4 regions of the Corallincola holothuriorum genome follow, and region 1 is predicted to be linked to each of the others. Evidence: predicted binding sites of a transcription regulator. Region 1 holds the regulator's gene; each other region holds the start of a gene.

What was found. The regulator sigma-54, encoded in region 1, starts transcription at its own class of promoters, with help from an activator protein. The targets are predictions, from matches to a motif close to GTTGGCACGNNNNTNGNNT.
Region 2: flgB (flagellar basal body rod protein FlgB) is a predicted target of sigma-54. The motif match lies at 3,047-3,065, and genes of this name have one in related genera.
Region 3: flhA (flagellar biosynthesis protein FlhA) is a predicted target of sigma-54. The motif match lies at 2,216-2,234, and genes of this name have one in related genera.
Region 4: DU002_RS16710 (TorF family putative porin) is a predicted target of sigma-54. The motif match lies at 3,313-3,331, and genes of this name have one in related genera.

What each region holds. Positions count from the first base shown of each region.
Region 1 covers NZ_QPID01000005.1:67,524-73,261, forward strand. The annotation lists gene mgtE (magnesium transporter) at 1-681, opposite strand, end outside; gene DU002_RS09435 (HPr family phosphocarrier protein) at 778-1,056, opposite strand; gene rapZ (RNase adapter RapZ) at 1,062-1,934, opposite strand; gene ptsN (PTS IIA-like nitrogen regulatory protein PtsN) at 1,931-2,380, opposite strand; gene hpf (ribosome hibernation promoting factor) at 2,389-2,676, opposite strand; gene DU002_RS09455 (RNA polymerase factor sigma-54) at 2,708-4,204, opposite strand; gene lptB (LPS export ABC transporter ATP-binding protein) at 4,294-5,019, opposite strand; gene lptA (lipopolysaccharide transport periplasmic protein LptA) at 5,023-5,553, opposite strand; gene lptC (LPS export ABC transporter periplasmic protein LptC) at 5,543-5,738, opposite strand, start outside.
Region 2 covers NZ_QPID01000013.1:68,303-74,040, reverse strand. The annotation lists gene flgM (flagellar biosynthesis anti-sigma factor FlgM) at 1-244, opposite strand, end outside; gene flgA (flagellar basal body P-ring formation chaperone FlgA) at 330-1,022, opposite strand; gene DU002_RS17725 (chemotaxis protein CheV) at 1,144-2,073, shown strand; gene DU002_RS17720 (CheR family methyltransferase) at 2,105-2,935, shown strand; gene flgB (flagellar basal body rod protein FlgB) at 3,091-3,486, shown strand; gene flgC (flagellar basal body rod protein FlgC) at 3,489-3,902, shown strand; gene DU002_RS17705 (flagellar hook assembly protein FlgD) at 3,924-4,616, shown strand; gene flgE (flagellar hook protein FlgE) at 4,658-5,738, shown strand, end outside.
Region 3 covers NZ_QPID01000013.1:23,400-29,137, reverse strand. The annotation lists gene fliQ (flagellar biosynthesis protein FliQ) at 1-201, shown strand, start outside; gene fliR (flagellar biosynthetic protein FliR) at 213-980, shown strand; gene flhB (flagellar biosynthesis protein FlhB) at 990-2,120, shown strand; gene flhA (flagellar biosynthesis protein FlhA) at 2,272-4,386, shown strand; gene flhF (flagellar biosynthesis protein FlhF) at 4,414-5,738, shown strand, end outside.
Region 4 covers NZ_QPID01000012.1:8,655-14,392, reverse strand. The annotation lists gene DU002_RS16730 (SPOR domain-containing protein) at 1-1,039, shown strand, start outside; gene DU002_RS16725 (Dam family site-specific DNA-(adenine-N6)-methyltransferase) at 1,032-1,865, shown strand; gene DU002_RS16720 (DUF2970 domain-containing protein) at 1,868-2,041, opposite strand; gene DU002_RS16715 (hypothetical protein) at 2,082-2,405, opposite strand; gene DU002_RS16710 (TorF family putative porin) at 2,563-3,273, opposite strand; gene rpe (ribulose-phosphate 3-epimerase) at 3,563-4,231, shown strand; gene DU002_RS16700 (phosphoglycolate phosphatase) at 4,232-4,933, shown strand; gene trpS (tryptophan--tRNA ligase) at 4,967-5,738, shown strand, end outside.

The DNA.
Region 1 (5,738 bases):
AAACATCTGGGCAACCTCCGTTTCCTCCATGTCTGCAGGGATCTTTTCTGCCCCCGTGTCCATCACATCGGCAATGGTGGCGCTGGGGTTGGCGGTAACTAAGGTGGTGAGTGAAACTTGCCCAAGTAACTCGTCTCGAAGATTAACCACATAGAGGTTATCGGTGGCTTCTGGCAGTTCGCCTTTCAAACGCAGGTAACGCAATATCACATCGACAGTGACATCAGGGCGCAGAGTGACGGTATCCGTATTCATGATCGCGCCAGCGGTCTCTTCAGGATAGGAGAGGGCGGCTTCAACCCTGTGCCTGTCCTGCGCGTCCATTTGTGCCAAAATTTCGCGATAGACGCTGTCTGGGAGACCCCGTAACAGGTTGGCTAAGTCATCGGTATCCATCCCTTCGGTGGCCGCAGCGACCAGTTCCGGGTCCATTAAGCGGATAATGCTGTCTTTTACATCTTCCGACAGCTCTTCGAGGATCTCGCCATGCAGATCAGGATCGACCAGCTGCCATAGGACCGCACGGCCCTTAGTGGGGGTTGACTCAAACAGAAGGGCGACATCAGAAGGATCCATCTCCTGCAAAATGCGGCGAACATGGATAAACATGCCGCTATCTAGGGCACTTTTTACCTCTTTTAATTTTTGTTGGGTAAGGTCTTGCTCTAAAGTTTCAGCCATCGCCTTAAGCCCTCCAATCGATTAAAAAAGTTCGATAGCGGAATTGTATCGTAACAACCAGAAAAATAGAGAGAATTTTTCTTTAACAGGTGAGGATTATTCGTTTTCGTCGAATCTGTCATTGATCAGGGACTCAACAGCATCCAATGCCTGCTGTGCTTCATCCCCTTCGGCAACGACCTGGATCTCTTGCCCCATACAGGTTTCCATCATCAGCAGTCCCATGACACTGGCGGCGGAAGCGGATTTTCCTTGATGCTCAATCATCACTTCGGCATCAAATTTGTTGACCAGCATGACTAACTTGGTTGCTGCGCGGGCATGCAAACCCAGTTTGTTTTTTATCAGTAGTTTCTTTTCAATGCGTTGTGTCATAAAGACTAATGACCTAGTTCTCGGTGACGGATCTGAATTTCGTTACGTAACTCTTTGAACTGTTTTGCCAATGTTTCGGCAATGAACACAGAACGGTGTTGTCCACCGGTGCAACCGATAGCGACGGTTACATAGCTTCGATTGTTCAGTTCCAGATGTGGCAACCAGGTATTGAGTAAGTTGTTTATCTGCCAGATGAATTTGGCCACGATAGGTTGGCGGCTAAAAAACTGCTCAACAGGGGCATCTAATCCGGTCATGGGGCGTAGTTCTGGTTCCCAATGGGGGTTGGGCAAGAATCGTGCATCAAACACATAATCAGCGTCTTGCGGAATACCGTATTTAAAGCCAAAGGACTCAAATACTAAAACCAGATGGCGATCAGCATTGCCTAGTAACCGTTCTCGCACCAGATCGCTGAGCTGATGTATCGACAACTGAGAGCTGTCTATCTGAAGATCGGCACGGGAGATAAGCGGTTCAAGTAAGCGCTGCTCTGCTTCAATCGCTTGCTCCAGAGATACACCATGTTTGGAGAGTGGGTGGAGCCGTCGAGTTTCGCTAAAGCGCTGGATCAATGCACTTTGCTGCGCATCCATAAACAGAACCGTACAGCGGCATTGCTGACATAAAAGGTCGAGAATTGTTTCCAGCGTATGAGGGTCTTCGGGCAGGTTTCTGACGTCAATGCTGACGGCGATATCGCTATAGTGCCCACTTACTTGAGCAACCAGTGTCGGTAGCATGGCTACCGGCAGGTTGTCGACACAGTAGTGACCTAAATCCTCCAATACGCGAAGCGCAACACTTTTGCCTGAGCCTGAGCGGCCACTGACAATCGTTAGTTTGGGTTTTGCGGCCACGTCAGTGCTGGTCATGAATCGGTGATAATTTCGTATAATTGTTGATCGTTAGCGGCACAACGGAGCTGTTTGAGGACTTGTTTATCTGACAATTTGGCGGCGATAGCCGACAAGGTCTTCAGATGTTCCTGACAACTCTGTTCTGGAACCAAGAGGGCGAAAATCAGATCCACCGGTTTGTTATCAATTGCATCAAAGGCGATAGGCTCATCGCACTGCAATAACACGGCGACTGCTTTATTGGCGTTAGTGATCCTACCGTGGGGAATGGCAATGCCGTTACCTATACCGGTACTGCCTTTCTTTTCACGTTCTAGAATACTTTCGAAAATGGCTTTGTGGCCATGTTCTGGCAAGTGTTTGGCTGCCAATTCACTGGCCATTTCTAATATTCGTTTCTTACTTGAACCATGGACTGCACTTCGGGTGCAGTCCAGGCTAAGTATGGATGATATATCCATAGACATCTCTAGTGAGCATTTAGCTTTTCTTTGTGTTTTATTACTTGCCGATCGAGTTTATCGATCAACGAGTCAATAGCTGCATACATATCACGATGCTCTGCATTCGCAAAGATCTCTCCACCATTTAGGTGCAGTGTGGCTTCGGCTTTTTGGGTTAATTTCTCAACATTGAGGATCACGTGGACATTGTTGATGTGGTCAAAGTGGCGCTCTAATTTACTAAATTTTCCGTCGACATACTCTCGCAGAGAGTCTGTTACTTCTACATGATGGCCGGTAAGATTGATTTGCATAGACCTCATCCTTATTTAGTTTTATTGCCTGCTATAGCAGGCTTTTTCGCTGATTTGACGGTGGAATAGACAAGGATTCCCGATACTTCGCAATGGTTCTCCGCGCTATCTGAATTCCCTGATCTGCCAGTAGGTCAGCAATCTTGCTATCTGACAAAGGCTTATTAGGGATTTCTGCCGCCACAAGTTTCTTGATTAACGCTCTAATTGCCGTTGAAGAACATTCTCCGCCACTTTCAGTACTGACATGACTGGAGAAGAAATACTTGAGTTCGAAAATACCCCGCGGGGTATGCATATATTTTTGTGTGGTTACCCGAGAGATGGTGGACTCGTGCATATCAACCGCTAAGGCAATATCATTGAGTACCATTGGCTTCATCGCTTCATCGCCGTACTCAAAGAAGTCGCGTTGGAACTGTACGATACAGTTGGCGACCTTGAGTAGGGTGTCGTTACGACTTTCCAGACTTTTGATGAACCACTTCGCTTCCTGCAGATGAGAGCGTATATATTGACTGTCAGTAGTGTTCTTTACCGTCCGGCTCATCGCTGCGTATTGCTGATTTACTTTCAGCTTGGGTACCGAGTCAGGGTTTAGCTCAACCACCCAACGTCCAGCTTTTTTCATTACCGACACATCGGGGATTACATATTGCTCATCACCGCTGATCACTGCGCTGCCGGGGCGCGGATTCAACGACTGGATCACCCGCAGAACTTCACGTAGCTGGTCTTCTTTCAGTTTGGTCTTGCGCATCAATTGGCGATAATCCCGGCTGGCTAGCAGGTCAATATACTGACCAATAACCTGGCGGCACTCTTTTAGCCAAGGTGTCTCTTTGGCAAACTGATTGAGTTGTACCAGCAGGCACTCCTGCAATGTGCGGGCACCTACGCCAATAGGGTCGAACAGTTGTACTCGCTTAATGACCGCTTCTATTTCATCAAGTTCGATATCTTCCTGCCCTAAAGAAGCAAGAATATCGTCGGCGGTGACCGTCAGGTAACCCGATTCATCAATCCCATCGATTATCGATGTCGCAATGGCTCTGTCGACATCTGTGAACGGGGTTAATTGCATCTGCCATTCCAGATGATCTTGCAACGACTCTGTGGTTTCGCCTTGATAGGTAAAGTCGGCGTCATCACTGAACGAGGAACCTGAAACGGGCGCTGCTGAAAGGTGGTCATCCCAGGTTGTATCGGTAGGCAGTTCTTCATTGATTTGTTGTTGGTTGAGCGCCTCAGATGTTTCCATGGCTGCATCTTCGCGCTCTTCCGACTGATTATTTTCAGCATTAGCCGTGGTTTGTTCCAGCTTGTCAGTCGCGGTATGGCTTTCACCATTAACTTGCTCACTGGTTTCTTCCGCTTCGTTTTGCTCGAGTAGCGGATTATTATCCAGCGCTTCTTGGATCTCTTGCTGAAGGTCGAGCGTCGACAATTGCAATAGCCGGATTGCTTGCTGCAATTGCGGCGTCATGGTGAGTTGCTGACCTAAACGTAACTGTAATGACGGTTTCATCTACTTCCGTGACATTTAAAATAATGCTGTTGCTGTCATCGTTAATCGGCACTCAAAAGAGCCCGATGTATCAACGCTGGTTACTTACACTATAGCCGGAATTGTTCCCCGAGATATACGTCTCGTACCTTTTGGTCGGCTAACACTTGTTCCGGTTTTCCTTCGGCGATTAACTCTCCGTGGCTAACGATATAAGCATATTCGCACACATCGAGTGTTTCTCGCACGTTATGATCAGTGATCAATACACCGAGACCACGGTCTCTTAGGTGTTGAATAATCTTTTTTATATCTGTGACTGAGATAGGGTCTACGCCAGCGAAAGGCTCATCCAGCAGCACGAACCTAGGTTCCACAGCCAGCGCTCTGGCTATCTCTACTCGACGGCGTTCACCACCTGACAGTGACATACCTAAGCTATCTCTTATGTGAGTGATGCTAAACTCTTCTAGCAGATGTTCCAAGGTTTCCGTGCGCTGTAACCGGCTTAACTCTGGACGGGTTTGCAGTACTGCCATGATGTTGTCAGCGACACTGAGTTTACGAAAGATGGAGGACTCCTGTGGCAGGTAACCGATCCCCTTGCGCGCTCTGATATGCATGGGTGAAAGGGTCACATCTTCATCGTCAATCGTGATGCGCCCTTTATCGTTGGGTACCAGTCCAACCACCATATAGAAGGTGGTTGTTTTACCGGCCCCATTCGGTCCCAATAAGCCAACTATTTGGCCATCATTCAGCGCTAAAGAGACATTCTTAACTACCTGTCTATCTTTGTAGCTCTTGGCTAATTGACTGGCTTTCAATGTCGCCATGGTTTATTCCTTACTTTCGCCGAGCTGTTGTTGCAGCTGTTCGGGGAGAAAAATGGTTGTCACGCGATCATCTTTATCTGTGCCACTTTCTGCGACCATTTTTTGTTTGGCGATATCGTAATGAATAGTTTCGCCTTTCACGACGCTGTCTTGCTGCGTCAGTACCGCTGCACCAGTTAATTGGATAGTGTTATCTGCTAATCGGTAACGGATCTCTGCAGCTTCGGCATGCATTTTTTGACCACTTTCCAAGACCTGACTGAACTTCGCTGGTTTACCGACTGCGATGAGCACCTCTTTTCCTGCGCCCGCGGATTGCTCAACCTGCAAAGTGTCGGCAAAGATCTGTAATGTGCCTTGATTTACCGTGACGTCGTCAAAGAAGGAAATAATGCCTTTTTGAATATCGATACTTTGGCGTTTTGCATCCACGCGGACTTCTTTATTAAAGTCACTTTCAACGGCGCTTAGGGAAGCCGATGTGGTCAGCAATAAGCCGACTAAGCTGAAGGTGAATCTATTTTTAAGGTTCATAGGTCGCTTTTACATCATTTAGCACTTCGATGTGCTCTTGTTCGACGTTGCCCTTTAATCCAACTCCATCGAGTCGGTAGCCAGGCCCTTTTACTGTGACTGGTTGATCACTGCTGACATCATTGGTTGTCAGGTCTATGTCAACATAATCTGTCAGTAAGGTATTGGTTTGATTCTGTGCTGTT
Region 2 (5,738 bases), on a different contig from region 1:
CCTTACGCAGTTCCGCGACTTTCTCCTGACTAACAGAAGGTGCTTTAGCCATCGCCTTTTGCGTTTGCGCCAGTTGCTGCGCCTGCGGTGTTATTGAAACCGAATCCTGTGCCTGTTTGGCACTTTGTTCAGGTGCTTTTGCCTGTGTTGTGGCCTGCTGCTGGACGTTTTGCTGTCTCGCTTGCTTATTGGCCACCACATCCTGTGGTCTCCCAGGCACAATCTTATTCAGATCAACCGCCATTTGTGCTTCCTCGTGGGATAAAATCTCGCTATCCCTTTATCGGCAACCACCTGACAAACTTTAATACTAATTTGGTATTTTTTTGTTAGATAGCGACAGTCACTACTCCGACTGCAGACACCTGTGCCTCAAGGGTGTTTCCTGACCGACTGTTTTTAATTCTCACTCGTTCGCCGAGACTGGCATCGCTTAACGCTATACCGTCAGCTCGAATATGAAAAACATCGGACTTCACCACGATTGTAACTGTTTCTCCTTTGCATACAACACAGAGCTGTTGCTCCAAGATGGGAGAGTTGACACGTACCTGACGTTTAAGCTTGGCACCGATCACAGATTCCATCTCAGAAACGACGCTGCCTCTCGTTAACATGTTTTCTTGATAAACTATTTTCAAATGCTGCCGATTAAGCACTGTGCCTTTCGCTAGGCCTATTTTGGCGACGACGACTTGGCGCATCTCTTTAATTTTTACTGGCAGATAGATCCGCCAGGGAGATGAGCCTTTGCAATGCAATTGTACGGTGACATTCCGACTGAGGCGCTGTTTTCCGGGGATCGCCGCTTCGATATCTGAATCGCATAGTGTGTATCGTGAGCGTGCATCTATTTTATTCGCGGTGATATCCCGCTTGATGTTGTCGTCGGGAAACTGAGCTGCAATAAAGGTTTCAGCTAAGTTTTGTAGGCGCTGGTGAGACTCCCATTGTTCATTGGCATGCACAAACTGTGAACTTGTGACAATAAAAAATATTAGAGTTTTAGTTAATCTGTTCATAGGTTTACTATGCTATGTATTGTGTCAGATGAATGAAGGCGTTCCGTCCGTCAAACATCAGTCACGCAAATTTATAAAAGGAGCGCTGCAATAAGCGTGCCTTTAAATGATGGAGTAAGCTATGGCGGGTATTCTAGACACGGTCAATCAGAGGACTCAGTTGGTTGGCCAAAACAGGCTGGAATTGCTGCTTTTTAAACTGACAGGGCGTCAGCGTTTTGGCATTAATGTGTTCAAGGTCAAGGAGGTGCTGCAGTGCCCGCCATTGACTAGCATTCCCCGTTTACACCCCTTTGTTCGAGGCCTTGCTCACATTCGCGGTAAAACCATCTCCGTGATCGATTTAGGCCAAGCGATTGGCGGACGCCCAATTCAGGATCTGTCGAAGTGCTTTATTATCATTGCTGAGTATAATCGCTCGATTCAGGGCTTCTTGGTCGAGTCAGTAGAACGGATCGTCAATATCAACTGGGAAGCGATCTTACCTCCGCCGAAAGGGGCCGGACGTTATAGTTATCTCACAGCTGTGACGGAAATAGAGAACGAACTGGTTGAGATACTTGACGTTGAGAAAATTCTCGATGAAATAGCGCCGACAGATACCGAGGTCAGCGGTGATCTGATTGATCGCACGTTAGCCGATACAATTGCTGGCCGTGCCGTTTTGATTGCTGATGACTCCAGTGTTGCGAGAAATCAGATCAATAGAGCCCTCAGCTCGTTGGGGTTGACCACCAAGCTGGTAAAAGACGGCAAAGAAGCCTTAGATCTTTTGAAAGAAGAGGCTGAATCCGTTGACGATATTAGAGAAAAATATGCTTTGTTGATTTCAGATGTTGAGATGCCCGAAATGGATGGGTATACCTTAACCGCTGAAATTAGAAATAATCCCAAGTTGCAGGGGTTATATGTCATCCTTCATACCTCTTTGAGTGGGGTATTTAATGAAGCCATGGTGAAGAAGGTCGGTGCAGATGACTTTATTCCAAAGTTCAATCCGGATGAACTGGCTGGTGCGGTTACTCAAGCGATAGAGAAGAGTAATAAATAATCATGATAGCTTTCGAGTAGACGGTGTAGACGTGCCACATAAAACAATAGCTGAATCCGAATATAATGAATTTCGGAACTTTTTAGAGCAACAGTGCGGTATCGTACTGGGCGAAAACAAGCAGTATTTGGTAAAAAGCCGCTTGTCACCTTTGATGAATAAGTTCGGTTTGGCATCGATGTCTGAGTTGATCCGTCGCTCGATGCAGCCTAGAGAGCGAGAGCTGCGCGCATCAGTGATTGACGCGATGACAACCAACGAAACCTTGTGGTTTAGAGATACCTATCCTTTTGAACTGTTGAAGAATCGTATTCTGCCTGAATATGCTCGTCATCGTGGCCCCGTCAAAATTTGGTCGGCGGCAAGTTCTTCGGGTCAGGAGCCATACTCTATTGCTATGAGTTTGTTGGAATACCAGCAAAATAAGCCGGGGGCATTACCGGGTGGTGGAAAGATACTTGGGACAGACATATCCAATAGCATGTTGGAGCAGTGTAAGCTCGCCGAATATGACTCTTTGGCGTTGGCTCGCGGTTTGTCTCCAGAAAGAAAGCGTATGTTCTTTGAAGCATCAGGCGACAAAATGCGCTTGAATGCGAAAGTGCGAGGCTTGGTCAGTTTCCGTCACTGTAATTTATTGGATAGTTACGCCTTGTTAGGGCGTTTTGATCTGATTTTTTGTCGTAACGTACTGATTTACTTCTCTCCTGAAGTGAAATCTAAGATATTGAAGCAGTTTGCTGGCGCATTGAACCCGGGAGGACACCTGTTTCTTGGCGCGTCAGAGTCGATCACTGGGCTCAGTGATGATTTTGAGATGATCCGTTGTAATCCGGGGATCGTGTATAAAGTGAAGAAGTAGCCTGGTTACTCCCTCAATCTGCTTATCTTAAAAATGCGCCATGGTTGGCGCATTTTTTGTCTGTCCTATTTGTATTGCTTCTTTTGCCTTTCGTGTAAGCGCCAAAAATTCTTTGGCATGACTATTGCTTTTACAATTTCAGTGGAGGAATCGTTATGGCTATTAGTTTTGATCGCGCATTGGGAATTCATCAGCACACTGTCGGTATCCGTACCCAGCGGGCTGAAGTCTTGGCTAGTAATATCGCCAATGCTGATACCCCTCAATACAAAGCGCAGGATATCGATTTTAAGCAGGCATTAGCTAATGCGCAGACGCGGCAGGGCTTTGCCATGGCAAGTACTAATGAGCGGCATTTTAATGTCAATTTGCCGCCGACCGGCGAGCTTAAGTATCGCGTGCCCAATCAACCTGATACGGGCGACGGAAATACGGTTGATATGCAGGTAGAGCGGAATAACTACCTGCAAAATGCCTTGGAGCATCAAGCCTCGCTGACCTTCTTAGGCAGTAAGTTCCGCGGTCTTACTTCAGCAATTAAAGGAGAATAGGCATGAGTCTGTTTAACGTTCTAGATGTCGCAGGTTCAGGAATGAGTGCTCAGTCTATCCGTCTGAACACCACCGCGAGTAACCTCGCTAACGCTGACAGTGTGTCGAGCAGTATTGATACCACTTACCGTGCGCGACATCCGGTATTTGCAGCGCAGTTTGACAGCGCCATGCGCGACCAGAGTGCTGTTCCGGTTGAGGTGAAAGGGATCGTCGAAAGTGATAAGCCACTGATTCGACAATATGATCCTGAGCACCCGATGGCGGATGAACAGGGGTATATCTTTAAGCCTAACGTTAATACCGTTGAAGAGATGGCGGACATGATGTCGGCTTCTCGAAGTTATCAAACCAATGTTCAGATCGCTGATGCGGCAAAGCAGATGCTTAATCGTACGCTTCAGCTCGGCAAGTAAGTCGGGTAAGGAGAGCTAATTGTGAGTGAGATAAGCGGAAGCAGCAATTATATCGATCAGTTGAGTTGGCAAGAGCCGCAAACGGAAATCAGTGATCAACCGAAAGACACCATGTTGTCGCAGGAAGATTTCTTTCAGCTTTTGACCCAGCAGCTGGCGTATCAAGATCCGTTTAAACCGGTTGAGAACGCTGAGATGGTGGCGCAGATGAGCTCGTTTACAACGGCGGAAGGCATCGGTCAACTAAATGAACAGATGACAGGTTTGAACTCCATTATGAGTTCGAGCCAAGCACTACAAGCTTCATCTTTGGTGGGCCAAAAGGTATTGGTACCGACAGGCTATAGCCATAAGACGGATACCACAGGCATTGATGGTGTCGTGAGTTTATCTGCGCCAACAAATAACGTCACCGTTCGCATCGAAGACACCACAGGGCAGGTGGTGCATTCCATTACGATGGGGGCAAAGGAGGCTGGAAATGCCCGCTTTGAATGGGACGGTACAGATGCAAGCGGCAATCAGTTGCCGCAGGGTAATTATGTAGTGAAGGCATACGCTCTTCAGGGAGATAGCAGCGTCGAACTGCCAATCTCTACTTACGCCAAGGTTGATAGCGTCAGTATTAGTGGCGCCAACGGTGTGGCATTAAATCTGCAAGGTATACAGGGTGGATTCCGCTTAAGTGACGTTCTTGAAGTTGCTAAAGGCTAAAACAGGCCAAGCGAACACCAGATAAATGGGAGTATGAAGTTATGTCTTTTAATATTGCGTTGAGTGGGATTAACGCCGCTCAGAAAGATATTGATGTTACCGCCAACAATATCTCAAACGTAAACACCTTCGGCTTTAAAGAGTCGCGAGCTGAATTCGCCGACGTTTATAGTTCTAGTGTGTTTAGTAACTCGAAAACAACGGTTGGCCAGGGTGTCACTACTGCAGATGTGGCGCAGCAGTTTAGCCAGGGCTCATTCCTGTTCTCGAATAACTCCCTGGATTTGGCGATCGATGGCAGTGGTTTCTTTGCTACCTCAGCCAACGCGGAAGATCTTGACGTTAACTTGACTCGTGCTGGCGCATTTAAGCTGGATGAGAATAGCTTTATGGTTAACTCTGCAGGGCAATTTTTACGCGTGTTTCCGGTAAACCCGGACGGTACCGTTTCTTCGGTGGCGTTAGCTTCGACTATTCCGCTGCAGATCCCATCCTCAGCAGGGCAGCCGCAACCAACAGCTAATGTCGATATTGGCTTGAACTTGCCCGCGGGTGAAACGGCTTTAGATCCGGCAAACTTTGACCCGACGGACAACACCACATATAACGCTGCCACATCACTGACTATCTACGATTCCCTTGGGCAGAGCTACGTAGCAACCACCTATTACGTAAAGGATACTAACGTAGCGAATCAGTGGGCGATGTTTACCACGATGACAGATCCCAACGGCTCGCAGCCTGTCGATATTGTTGCACCGCCACCGCCGCAAACTCAGCCTACCGGTGCTAATGGTCAAACCGGTATGTATATGAACTTTAATGCCGATGGCACCGTGGCTTCGGTTAACGGTGGTAACCCTGTGGTTACTGAACCCTTGGGGGTTGCTCCTCCGGGTGGTGCGGGCTTGGATATGGGCGGTGCCGATGTGAACCAGACGGTTACCTTCAATTTCAACAACCCGACTCAGTTTGCTTCCGCTTTCGAAGTTCAACAACTGGCGCAAGACGGCGTGACAGTGGGGCGTTTGACCTCTGTTGATATTGGTAGCAGCGGGTTAGTCAACGCTACTTACAGTAACGGTACAACACAGCCATTAGGTAAAGTGGCGTTGGTGAAAG
Region 3 (5,738 bases), on a different contig from region 1:
ATTATTTTACCCTCTTTGGGTATTGGTTTAGTGGTGGCGGTATTTCAGGCCGCGACGTCGATTAATGAACAAACCCTTAGCTTTTTACCCCGCCTGATTGTCACTCTGTTGACGTTGATGTTTCTCGCCAATTGGCTGGTGCGCGTATTGATGGATTTCACCATTAATATGATTAAAGAGATCCCCATGGTTATTGGCTGATGGAATTTCCCATGTCGATCATCATGGAAACCATGGCCAGTTATCTTTGGCCATTGGTGCGTATATCCTCCATGTTGATGGTGATGGTTGCGCTTGGCACGCAAAATGTGTCGACACGCATCCGTTTAGGTTTGTCTGTCGCTGTGACACTGGCCGCCGTGCCCGCGTTGCCAGCTCCTCCACCGATTGACCCGTTTTCTATTCAAGGTGCTCTGGTTACCATGCATCAGGTGATCATTGGTACCTTAACAGGCTTCATCTCGGTGCTAGCGCTGCATACATTTGTGGTCGCCGGTCAGGTGGTGGGGATGCAAACTAGTTTGGGGTTTGCTTCGCTGGTTGATCCTAGTAACGGTCAATCAGTGCCGGTTATTGGTCAGTTTTACCTGATGCTGGCAACATTGCTGTTTTTTGCCATCGATGGCCACCTGTTGATGATCCGCATCATCATTGAAAGCTTCCACACCTTGCCGGTCGGCGCGAATGGTATTGAGGCGCCTCAGTTTGATGCGGTGGCTCGCTGGATGAGTTGGGTATTTGCCGGTGGCTTAGCTTTGGCGTTGAGTGCGCTGGTCGCGCTGTTATTGATTAATTTCTCATTTGGTGTCATGACTCGGGCAGCACCACAGCTGAATATTTTCACCATCGGCTTTCCCGTTACTATGTTGTCAGGGTTGCTTATTATCTGGCTTACCTTGGGTAACTTCGTTGGCCACTTTGAAGCGCAATGGTACCGGGGCGTCGCCCTGATGTGCCAAGTGCTTAATGATCCGTGTTAGAGGCGTCGTATGGCTGAAGATACCGATCAGGAACGTACAGAAGACCCCACACCCCGACGATTACAACAGGCACGAGAAAAAGGCCAGGTTGCTCGCTCTAAGGAGCTTAATACCGCTGCGGTATTGCTGGCATCGGCATTTGGCATGATGATCTTTGGCCAATCGCTGGCCGAAACGCTCGCTAAGGTTATGAAGCGTCTGTTTACGTTGAACCGTGATGAGAGCCATGACGTTAACCAGATGATGAGTGCCTGGCCCGATGCGCTGATGCAACTGCTCTTTCCCATGGGGGGCTTTATTGCCATGTTGTTCGTGGCAACGCTGGCTGGCTCCATTTTGATGGGGGGGATCACCTTTAGTAGTCAAGCGATGGCTCCCAAGTTGAGCAAGATGTCGCCGGCCAAAGGCTTTAAGCGGATGTTTGGGGTGCAAGCGCTGGTGGAGCTGCTGAAGGCGGTGGCGAAATTTGCATTTATTGCCCTGTTTGCATTCTTATTGCTGTCGTTTAAATTCGAAGAGATCCTGCATATCAGTGTCGAGTCTTTTCCTGGCAACATCGCCCATGCAGTAGAGCTGCTGCTGTTCATGTTTATCATTCTCTGCCTTTCGCTGCTGTTTATTGTCGCGATCGATGTGCCGTTTCAGATCTGGAATCACACCAAACAGCTGCGCATGACCAAGCAAGAGGTGCGCGATGAGATGAAAGATGTAGAAGGGCGTCCGGAAGTGAAGGGGCGCGTTCGTCAGATGCAGCGAGAAATTGCTCAACGCCGAATGATGGGTGATGTGCCGAAAGCGGACGTTGTGGTGACTAACCCGACGCACTATTCCGTGGCTTTGAAGTATGATGTGAATGGCGTCAGCGCACCGCGAGTTATCGCAAAAGGTAATGACGAGGTGGCGATGAAGATCCGTGAGATTGCCCGTGAAAAAGAGGTGCCAATAATGGTGGCACCGCCATTGGCTCGGGCAATTTACTACACCACGAAGCTGGGCAAGGAGATCCCGGACGGTCTGTTCGTTGCGGTTGCCCAAGTGCTCGCTTATGTATACCAGTTAAATGAGTACAAGAAGGGCACCGGGAAAAAGCCTACGCCTCTGCCAAAAGAGTTACCTATCCCGGATGAACTAAAGCATTAATGTCGGTCATTCTATTCATCGCTTAATACGCTTTTTCGCCTCCGTGCTGTTTTATTCCTCTTCTATTCTAGCGCTCATCTCTTAATTGACTTCGTGCTGGCCTGACTCTTGCAGAATCAGCCCTAGAGTCAATTTTGTGTCGCAGTGAGTTATGGATCTTAAAGCAACATTAGGCAGTCTGGATTTTCAACGGGTACGTCAGATCCAAGGGATCGGGGCGCCGATTATTGTATTGGCAGCGTTGGCCATGGTTGTGTTGCCGATGCCTGCACTGCTGCTGGATATGCTGTTCTCATTCAATATTGCGCTGGCGTTGGTGGTCTTATTAGTTACCATCTATACGCTGCGGCCGTTAGAGTTCGCCGCTTTCCCTACCGTACTTCTGGTAACTACTTTACTGCGTTTGGCGTTGAACGTTGCTTCAACACGAGTGGTGTTATTGCGTGGTCATGAAGGCCCTGACGCCGCGGGTAATGTGATTGAGGCGTTTGGCTCAGTGGTGATTGGTGGTAACTATGCCGTCGGTCTGGTGGTGTTCGCCATTCTGGTCATTATTAACTTCGTGGTAGTTACTAAAGGTGCAGGGCGTATTTCTGAAGTAAGCGCGCGCTTTACTTTGGATGCGATGCCCGGCAAACAGATGGCTATTGATGCCGACCTGAATGCCGGCTTAATCAGCCAGGATCAGGCAAGAACTCGACGGGATGACATTGCCCGTGAAGCAGACTTTTATGGCTCGATGGATGGTGCCAGTAAGTTCGTTAAAGGTGATGCTGTCGCCGGTATTCTTATTCTATTTATTAACGTGATCGGCGGTTTTATCATCGGTATGGTGCAGCATGATCTGGCGTTTTCTGAAGCGCTAGAGATCTACACCCTGCTGACTATCGGTGACGGTTTGGTGGCGCAGATCCCTGGGCTGCTCCTCTCTATCGGTGCCGCCATTATGGTGACACGTCAAAGCGCCTCGGCAGACATGGGGCAGCAAGTGTTGTCACAGATGTTTGATAACCCGAAAGCGCTGATTATCTCCGCTGGCTTACTGTTCCTGATGGGTATTGTACCTGGCATGCCTCACCTGGCTTTCTTAACACTGGCGTTTGCTGCTGGCGGTATGGCTTACCTGATGCACCGTCGCCGGGCTGCTGCAGCACTTGCGGAAGCCGAGGCGGCAGCCAAAGCTGCCAGCCCAGAACAGCAAGCGGCTGCCGCAGCGGCAGCGCCGAAAGAGTTGGGTTGGGATGATGTTCGCCCAGTGGATATTATTGGTCTGGAAGTGGGTTATCGTCTCATTCCGCTGGTGGATAAAGGCCAAGGTGGTGAGTTACTTAATCGTATTAAGGGCGTGCGTCGTAAGTTGAGTCAAGAACTTGGCTTCCTCGTGCCAGCTGTGCATATTCGGGATAATTTAGATCTGCCGCCAAATACTTATCGCGTGTCATTGATGGGCGTTTCTGTCGGGGAAGCGGAGATCCGTCATGATTGCGAGATGGCCATCAATCCAGGACAAGTGTTTGGTCGTGTCGATGGTATCGACACAAAAGATCCGGCCTTTGGCCTAGAAGCAACCTGGATCTCACCTGATCAGCGTGAGCATGCCCAAACACTCGGATATACCGTGGTTGACGCGGCAACGGTTGTCGCCACACATCTGTCACAAGTGCTGACCAACAATGCCGCAAGCTTACTGGGTCATGAAGAGGTGCAGAATCTATTGGATATTCTCGCGAAAAATTATCCGAAGCTGGTTGAAGGTTTGGTACCTGAAATGTTGCCGTTAGGCCATATCGCCAAGGTGCTGCAAAACCTGCTGAATGAAGGTGTGCCTGTGCGAGATATGCGTAGCATCATCCAGACGCTGAAAGAGTACGCGATGAAGAGTCAAGATCCTGACGTCCTGACTGCGGCTTGTCGAATCTCTCTTCGTCGGATGATCTGCCAAGAAATCAATGGGATAGACGAAGAAATGCCAGTTATCACATTGGCGCCAGAGTTGGAACAGATGTTGCACCAGTCTATGCAGGCCGCCGGAAATGAAGGTGCAGGTATTGAACCTGGGTTGGCCGAGCGGATGCAGGGGGCTTTGATTGAATCAGCCCAGCAGCAAGAATTGGCAGGGCAACCAGCCATCTTACTGACCTCAGGGATCCTTCGCTCAACGCTATCGCGTTTTGTGAAGAATACAATTCCTAGCCTGCGAGTGCTGTCGTATCAGGAGATACCTGACGACAAGCAGATAAAGATTATCTCGTCTATCGGACAGTAGAAGTTGCCTGGCAACGGAGAGTAGGACATGAAGATTAAGCGTTTTTTTGCCAAAGATATGCGCACAGCATTAAACGAAGTTAAAGCAACCTTGGGTGCAGATGCTGTCATCATGTCCAATAAGAAAGTGACCGGTGGTATTGAAATTGTTGCTGCCGTTGATTACGACGCCGCGAAAAAGAAAACTGAAAAAGCAGCGCCGGCGGCAAGCATGGAGGGTGAGCCATCATTCGCCAGCTTACGAAACAAATTGAATCAGGTCGCTCGTCAGCAACCGCCAAAGCCAATTGCTGAAGCGCGTATTCATAAGAAGATGCCAGAACAGGAGCCTGTAGCGGATTCCCTCCAGGCACTGTTATCTCGTCAGAACAAGTCAGCCATGTCGCCAGAGTCATTATCGTCAGCTGATGAGTCAATGCCGCCTATGGGGGCTTCGGCACAACGGCCATTGGCCTCGAGACAAGCGCCGCAGCCCATTGGTCAACGTAACGAATTTGAACGTTCTGCAGCGGCGGCTTCATTGCGACCTCAGTCGCCTTCTCGTGGCAGCAATAATAGTGACATGGAGCAGATGAAAGCTGAGATGGCGCAGCTGCGTAAACTTCTAGAACACCAACTGTCTGGGTTGATGTGGCAAGAAGTTGAGCGTAGAGAGCCAATGCGTGCCATGCTGGTTAAACAGCTTAAAAGCATGGGTTTTGCTGATGAACTGGCAGACCAACTGGCCTGCTATATTCCCGAAGATATGGCCGGGCATGAAGCATGGCCTAAAGTTCAACAGCTGGTCGCCGACCAATTATTGACTAATAATGATGAAATCATGCGTGACGGCGGTATTGTTGCCCTGTTGGGACCAACAGGGGTTGGTAAGACCACGACTATCGCCAAAATCGCTGCGCGTTATGCGATGCAATATGGTGTGGATCAGGTGGCATTAGTTACAACAGATACCTACCGTATTGGTGCTCATGAGCAGCTGTCGACTTACGGTCGTATTCTTGGTTGTCCGGTAAAAGTCGCGAAAGACGCTGATGAGTTAGCGAATGTATTACACCAATTGCGTCACCGCTCATTGGTATTAATAGATACCGCGGGAATGGGACAGCGTGATACTCGTTTGACTGAACAGTTGCAGACATTGATGAGTAATAGTGAGCATCAGATTAAGAACTATTTGGTGTTATCGGCAACGGCTCAGCGACAAGTATTACAAGAAGCCGTTTCTCACTTCCGTCGCATACCGCTGGCAGGTTGTATTTTCACCAAACTTGATGAGTGTTTGAGTTTAGGGGAAATTCTAAGTGTTACAATTCAAAACGCTTTGCCAATCGGGTATCTTACCGATGGACAAAG
Region 4 (5,738 bases), on a different contig from region 1:
TGGCGTCGTAGAGGTGGCTATGCCACCTTTGCCGATGGAGGAACGCCGCCATTTTCTATCTGAATTACTCGCGGCAGAGCCATCTATGCTGCTCAACAACGAAGCGATTGAACGTCATCTTGCATTAGCAAAATCACCTGCCGCCGTTATGGCGCTGGCAACAAAAATTAAGGGAGGCGGTGTGAAGAAAACAGCATTTCCGTGGCAACATGCAGTGCTAGCGGGGTTGGTCACTGCGCTGCTTATCGCTTTGTTGTTGTGGGAATTCCAGCCATCTCCCGACGATGCTTCTCCACGCGTTGAACCTCGCCCTGTAACTGAACGGCTACCTGACGATGAAAAGCTATCTGATCAGGCAATTGGAGAAGAGGTCGTAAAAGCGCCTTCTGTACCGGCAGAGAACCCGATATTGCGTGCCGATGAGTTACTGCCTGCTGAATTGACCGAACCGCCAGTGGAAATTGAAGCTGCGCCGCCAAGTGGTCAAAATGTGGTAATCGAGATCCCCGATGAGCTGCTGATTGAGGCTGAACAGCAGAACCTGCTGCCAGTATCTCCTTCCGTCTCGCCGATCTCGACCGAGGAAAGCGATGGCGATGAGTCAGGTGCAGAGGAGACCGACCCTGCCACAGTGATTCCTGAGGCGAGCTTGGATGTCACCCCTGAGACAGATGAAAAAAAGTTCGTAGCTTTGCCGGTGACGCAAGAAGATGCGGAAGTTCGCCAGCGCATATCTGCGTGGCCAACAGCGCATTACACACTGCAACTAGGTGTATTTTCTGACGAAGCCGTTCTTGCACGTTTTTACCAGCGAGCAGAAATTGCGCTACTGAAGGATGATATTCTCGAGTACATTGTGACCAAGAAGGGGCTGCCTCGTCATGTGCTTATCTTGGGGAACTTTGCTACTCGTGCAGAAGCTACGGCATACCTGCAAGCGTCTTCGGCAGATCTGCGCGCCTTAAAGCCTTGGACAAAAAGTGTTGCAGCTGTGCAAGCGGATATAACAGAAGCGCAGGGGGCTGTGCGTAGTGAGTAGTAAAGTGCGTGCTTTCCTAAAGTGGGCGGGCGGAAAGTATGGGTTAGTTGAAGAGATCAATCGGCGCTTACCCTCAGGTGATACCTTAGTAGAACCTTTTGTAGGTGCTGGTTCGGTATTTATTAACTCTGATTATAAAAATTACCGATTAAACGATATTAATCCTGATCTGATTGGTCTTTATCAGCTCCTAGCTGATCAGGGAGATAGGTTTATTGCTGCGGTGAAACCGCTATTTTCAGAGCAGCATAATACGCCAGAAGCTTACTATCATTGGCGACAAGTGTTTAATCAGAGTGCTGATCCTGAATTGCGTTCGCGACTCTTCCTCTACTTGAATCGTCACGGCTATAACGGGCTCTGTCGTTACAATAAGAAAGGTGCTTTCAATGTGCCTTTTGGTCGTTATAAGCGCCCATACTTTCCAGAAAAAGAGATGGCATTTTTTGCTGAGAAAGCGAAACGAGCCACGTTTACCTGTATGCCTTTCGCCGAGGTGATGCGGGCTACCGGGCCAGGCGATGTCGTGTACTGCGATCCTCCCTATTGGCCACTTAGCCCCACTGCCAGCTTTACCTCCTATCATGGTGCTGGATTCAATCGCGCCGAGCAGGAGTCTTTGGCGCTGGTAGCACAAGAGGTCTCCTCAAAAAACGGGGTGCCCGTATTAATTAGTAACCATGAGGTAACCGAGACGCGAGCACTTTATGCTCCTGCTAATTTAGATATAGTCCGTGTTAAGCGTACTATCAGTCGTAATGGGTCAGGGCGGCAAAAGGTAAGTGAGTTGCTTGCTTTTTACGAAGGGCGGTTAGTCGCGGAATAGGCTTATTTATCTAGTACCCAGCTAACGACAGCTATCAGCGTTAGCACCAGCATTAATGCCATAACGATGCCAGCAATGATAAATGGCACCGGATTGTGGTACTGAAAATCTTGTTTTCTCGCCGCTTCACTCTGCACGCCAAAGAAAGCCGATACTACCGCTCTTATGGCTCGCAACGGGTGAACTGATATCTTCTTCGGGAGTTGCAATTCAACCCTAGCTCTGGGGTTCTTTCGGCGAGATAGGCTTATCAGTAGTATTCGAACGGGATAGGAGTTCAAGCAGATCGATGAAGTGATATTCTGCCGAACGACTATCGCCAGCTAACCATGCCCACCAGCTTTCATTTGATGCTTTGTTTTGCAATGAGCAGCGGTTTGCAGGGTGGCTGACCGGAAGGCTGGCGTCAAAAGTAATGCTCTCTGCTTCGCAGGAACATGCGTCACCCAGGCTTGTACTAGTGGGCCACTGATGGAAAGCAACAATAGAGCTTAAAACTACGGTTGCTGCACTTGATAAAAAGATCTTCGAACGAATCATTTCACTGCCTCCCTGACAGAGATACAAACAAATATACCACTGCTAATAAAGGGAAACTATGCTTGGAGTGTTAAATAAAGGTTAAATTTTGAGCGGTGTATGCTGTGACAAGAAATAACGCCGCCGGATGGCGGCGTTTATGTTACGGCTGTTGTTCTTACAGATCGAAGTCAACAGCGTAAGAAACAGCAACTTTAACATCGTCTAAGTTGCCGCCGTCGATGTCAGTTTTAGAAACCAACAGACCGAAGCCGCCTTTAGACAAGCTTACGCTGTAATCGGTATAGCTGTCGCCAAACCAATCTTCTGCAGAATCACCGCTGAAGTTACCTACGTGTAGGCCAAGCTCTAAGCCTTCTGAAATTTCAAAAGCGGCGTCAGCATAGACGTAAACCCAGTCATCATCCTGGCCGTCGCTGAATGCGTCATCGCCAGAGTTAACCAGTGTTGCTGCACCTACGGTGAAGTAAGAATAGCTAACAGAACCATATACCTCGCCTAAGTCGATTTCAGCGCTGTCGTCTGGGTATGCATAGTAGATGTAACCTACGTCATAACCGAAGTCACCAACTGCTCCTGCGTAGCCGAAGTAGAAGTCTGCTTCGTAAGATGCGTCGAGTCCGGTTACTTCATCACCACCAAAATCTACGTTTGATGCCCATGTACCTACATAGATACCTGAAGAATGTTCATAGTCGATGCCACCCTGTACGGCTGCGCCGTCATCAGTTTGGGTCACACCACGCCATAAGTAGTTGCTAGTTACGCTAGCGTTGGCTGACAAGCCTTCGATGGCGTATGCGTTAGTAGAAGCGAGTGCTGCAACACCCAAAACTGAGCTGATAGCTAAAGAAAGTGCTTTTTTCATTTTAGTATTTTCCTGGGTTTGGAATTATCGCTGTGGTTAAAGCGATCATCGTGCCAGTTTTTTTAAGGCTATGAAAAGTAATGGTTAATATGGTTTTTGGCCTTGGTGCCGCGGGAAGGGATATCAATTTTTGTAACATCATGGTGCATTAGTTTTACAAAACATTTATCAGTGCATTATTTTGGTGCGGCGCTTTAATTGAGTGCATCCTTCGCGAAAACTGGAGCTGAAAAACTGCCTACTTTTTAGTACACTGCGTCTCTCTTAATAGCTCGGCGAGAAACCACTCATGCAACCTTATCTACTTGCTCCCTCTATCTTATCTGCAGATTTGGCCCGTTTAGGTGAAGAGGTCACCCATGTGCTTGAGGCGGGGGCGGACGTTGTGCATTTTGATGTGATGGATAATCATTACGTGCCGAATCTCACTTTCGGCCCGATGATTTGCCAGGCATTGCGAAACTATGGCGTGACTGCGCCAATCGATGTGCATTTGATGGTGTCACCGGTAGATGAGCTGATCGAACAGTTTGCCGATGCGGGTGCGAGTATGATTAGCTTTCATCCGGAGGCGAGCCAGCATGTCGATCGTTCGTTGCAACTGATCCGAGACAAGGGTTGTAAGGCCGGGTTGGTGTTGAATCCGGCAACGCCATTGCAGGTGTTGGACTATGTATGGGACCGTTTGGACTTTATCTTATTGATGTCAGTTAACCCTGGATTTGGCGGGCAGGCATTTATTCCTGCAACGCTGGCTAAGATCGAAGCGGTGAAACAGCAGATAGAGCAGCGTGGCCTGAATATTCGTTTAGCTGTCGATGGTGGCGTGAAACAGGACAATATTGTCGAGATCGCCAAAGCTGGCGCAGATATGTTTATTGCGGGTTCAGCCATTTTTGGCCAAGGTGACTATAACGAGGTGGTCGGCCAATTCCGTCAGAAGTTGGCCACCGTTTAAATGCCGTCGTCCTTTCGTCAGATCCGTGCCATTGCATTTGATCTCGATGGTACGCTGCTGCACAGCGCACCGGACCTGCACTATGCGGTTAACCAGATGCTGATTGAACTTGGCCGTGAACCGGTGTCACTAGGACAGGTAACGGGCTGGATCGGGAATGGTATTGAAGTCCTTGTGCAGCGTGCGCTCAGCCGTAGTTTCAATGTTGATACTCGCTTGGAGCCAGAACTTGTTGAGCAGGCGTTGGGCTTGTTTAAGCTGTTTTATGCCAACGCACTACACCGCTTTAGCTCGCTATATCCTGATGTAGAAGCCGTGTTGATGGCGTTGAAAGCGGCAGGCATGAAACTGGCTATTGTTACTAATAAAGCGACTGAGTTTACCTTACCGTTAGTCCAACAGTTCGGCTTGTCAGGTTTGATTGACTTGGTGGTCTGTGGTGACACGCTGCCACAGAAAAAACCGAGTCCCGATCAGTTGCTATATTGTGCCGAGCATTTTGATATCTCCGCCACTGAGTTACTGATGGTGGGAGATTCTAGGAATGATATTCAAGCCGCAAAAGCAGCCTTGAGCCCGAGTATTGGCTTGACCTATGGCTACAACTACGGGGAAGATATCGCTCTTTGCAACCCGGACCGGGTACTTAATCAACTAGCGGAGCTCTCGGCGCTGTTATTATCTGTGCCTGAATCCGTGTAACTAATTTTTCAAAGCATTTGCAGGAACATTCACATGTCTAAACCCATCGTCCTTAGCGGCGCGCAGCCTTCCGGCGGTCTTACCATTGGTAACTATTTTGGCGCCATACGTAACTGGATTAAGTTACAGCAGGATCATGAGTGCTTATTCATGCTGGTGGATCTGCATGCGATCACGGTCCGCCAAGAGCCAGCGCTGCTGCGCGAGCGTACTTTTGATGGTATGGCGTTGTATCTCGCTTGTGGTTTAGATCCACAACAGAGCAGCGTGTTTGTCCAGTCACATGTGCCAGAGCATGCTCAGTTAGCTTGGATATTGAACTGTTATACGCAGATGGGTGAACTGAATCGAATGACTCAGTTTAAAGATAAGTCGCAGAAAAATGTCAACAATATCAATGTGGGCTTGTTTGGTTATCCGGTATTGATGGCGGCAGATGTATTACTGTATCAAGCCAATAAAGTACCTGTGGGCAATGACCAAAAACAGCATCTAGAGCTGACTCGCGATATCGCGACCCGTTTTAACAATCTTCATGGCGATACTTTTGTCGTACCGGACCCCTTTATCCCCGAAGTGGGGGCTCGGATCATGAGCCTGCAGGAGCCAGAGAAGAAGATGTCAAAATCAGATGATAACCCGAATAATTTTGTCTTGATGTTAGAGGAACCAAAGAAGATCGAGAAGAAGATTAAACGGGCGATGACCGATTCTGATGAGCAGGCGCGGATCTATTTCGATCAGCAAGAGAAAGCAGGTGTATCCAATCTGCTGACATTGCTGAGCTGCGCGACAGGAGAATCCG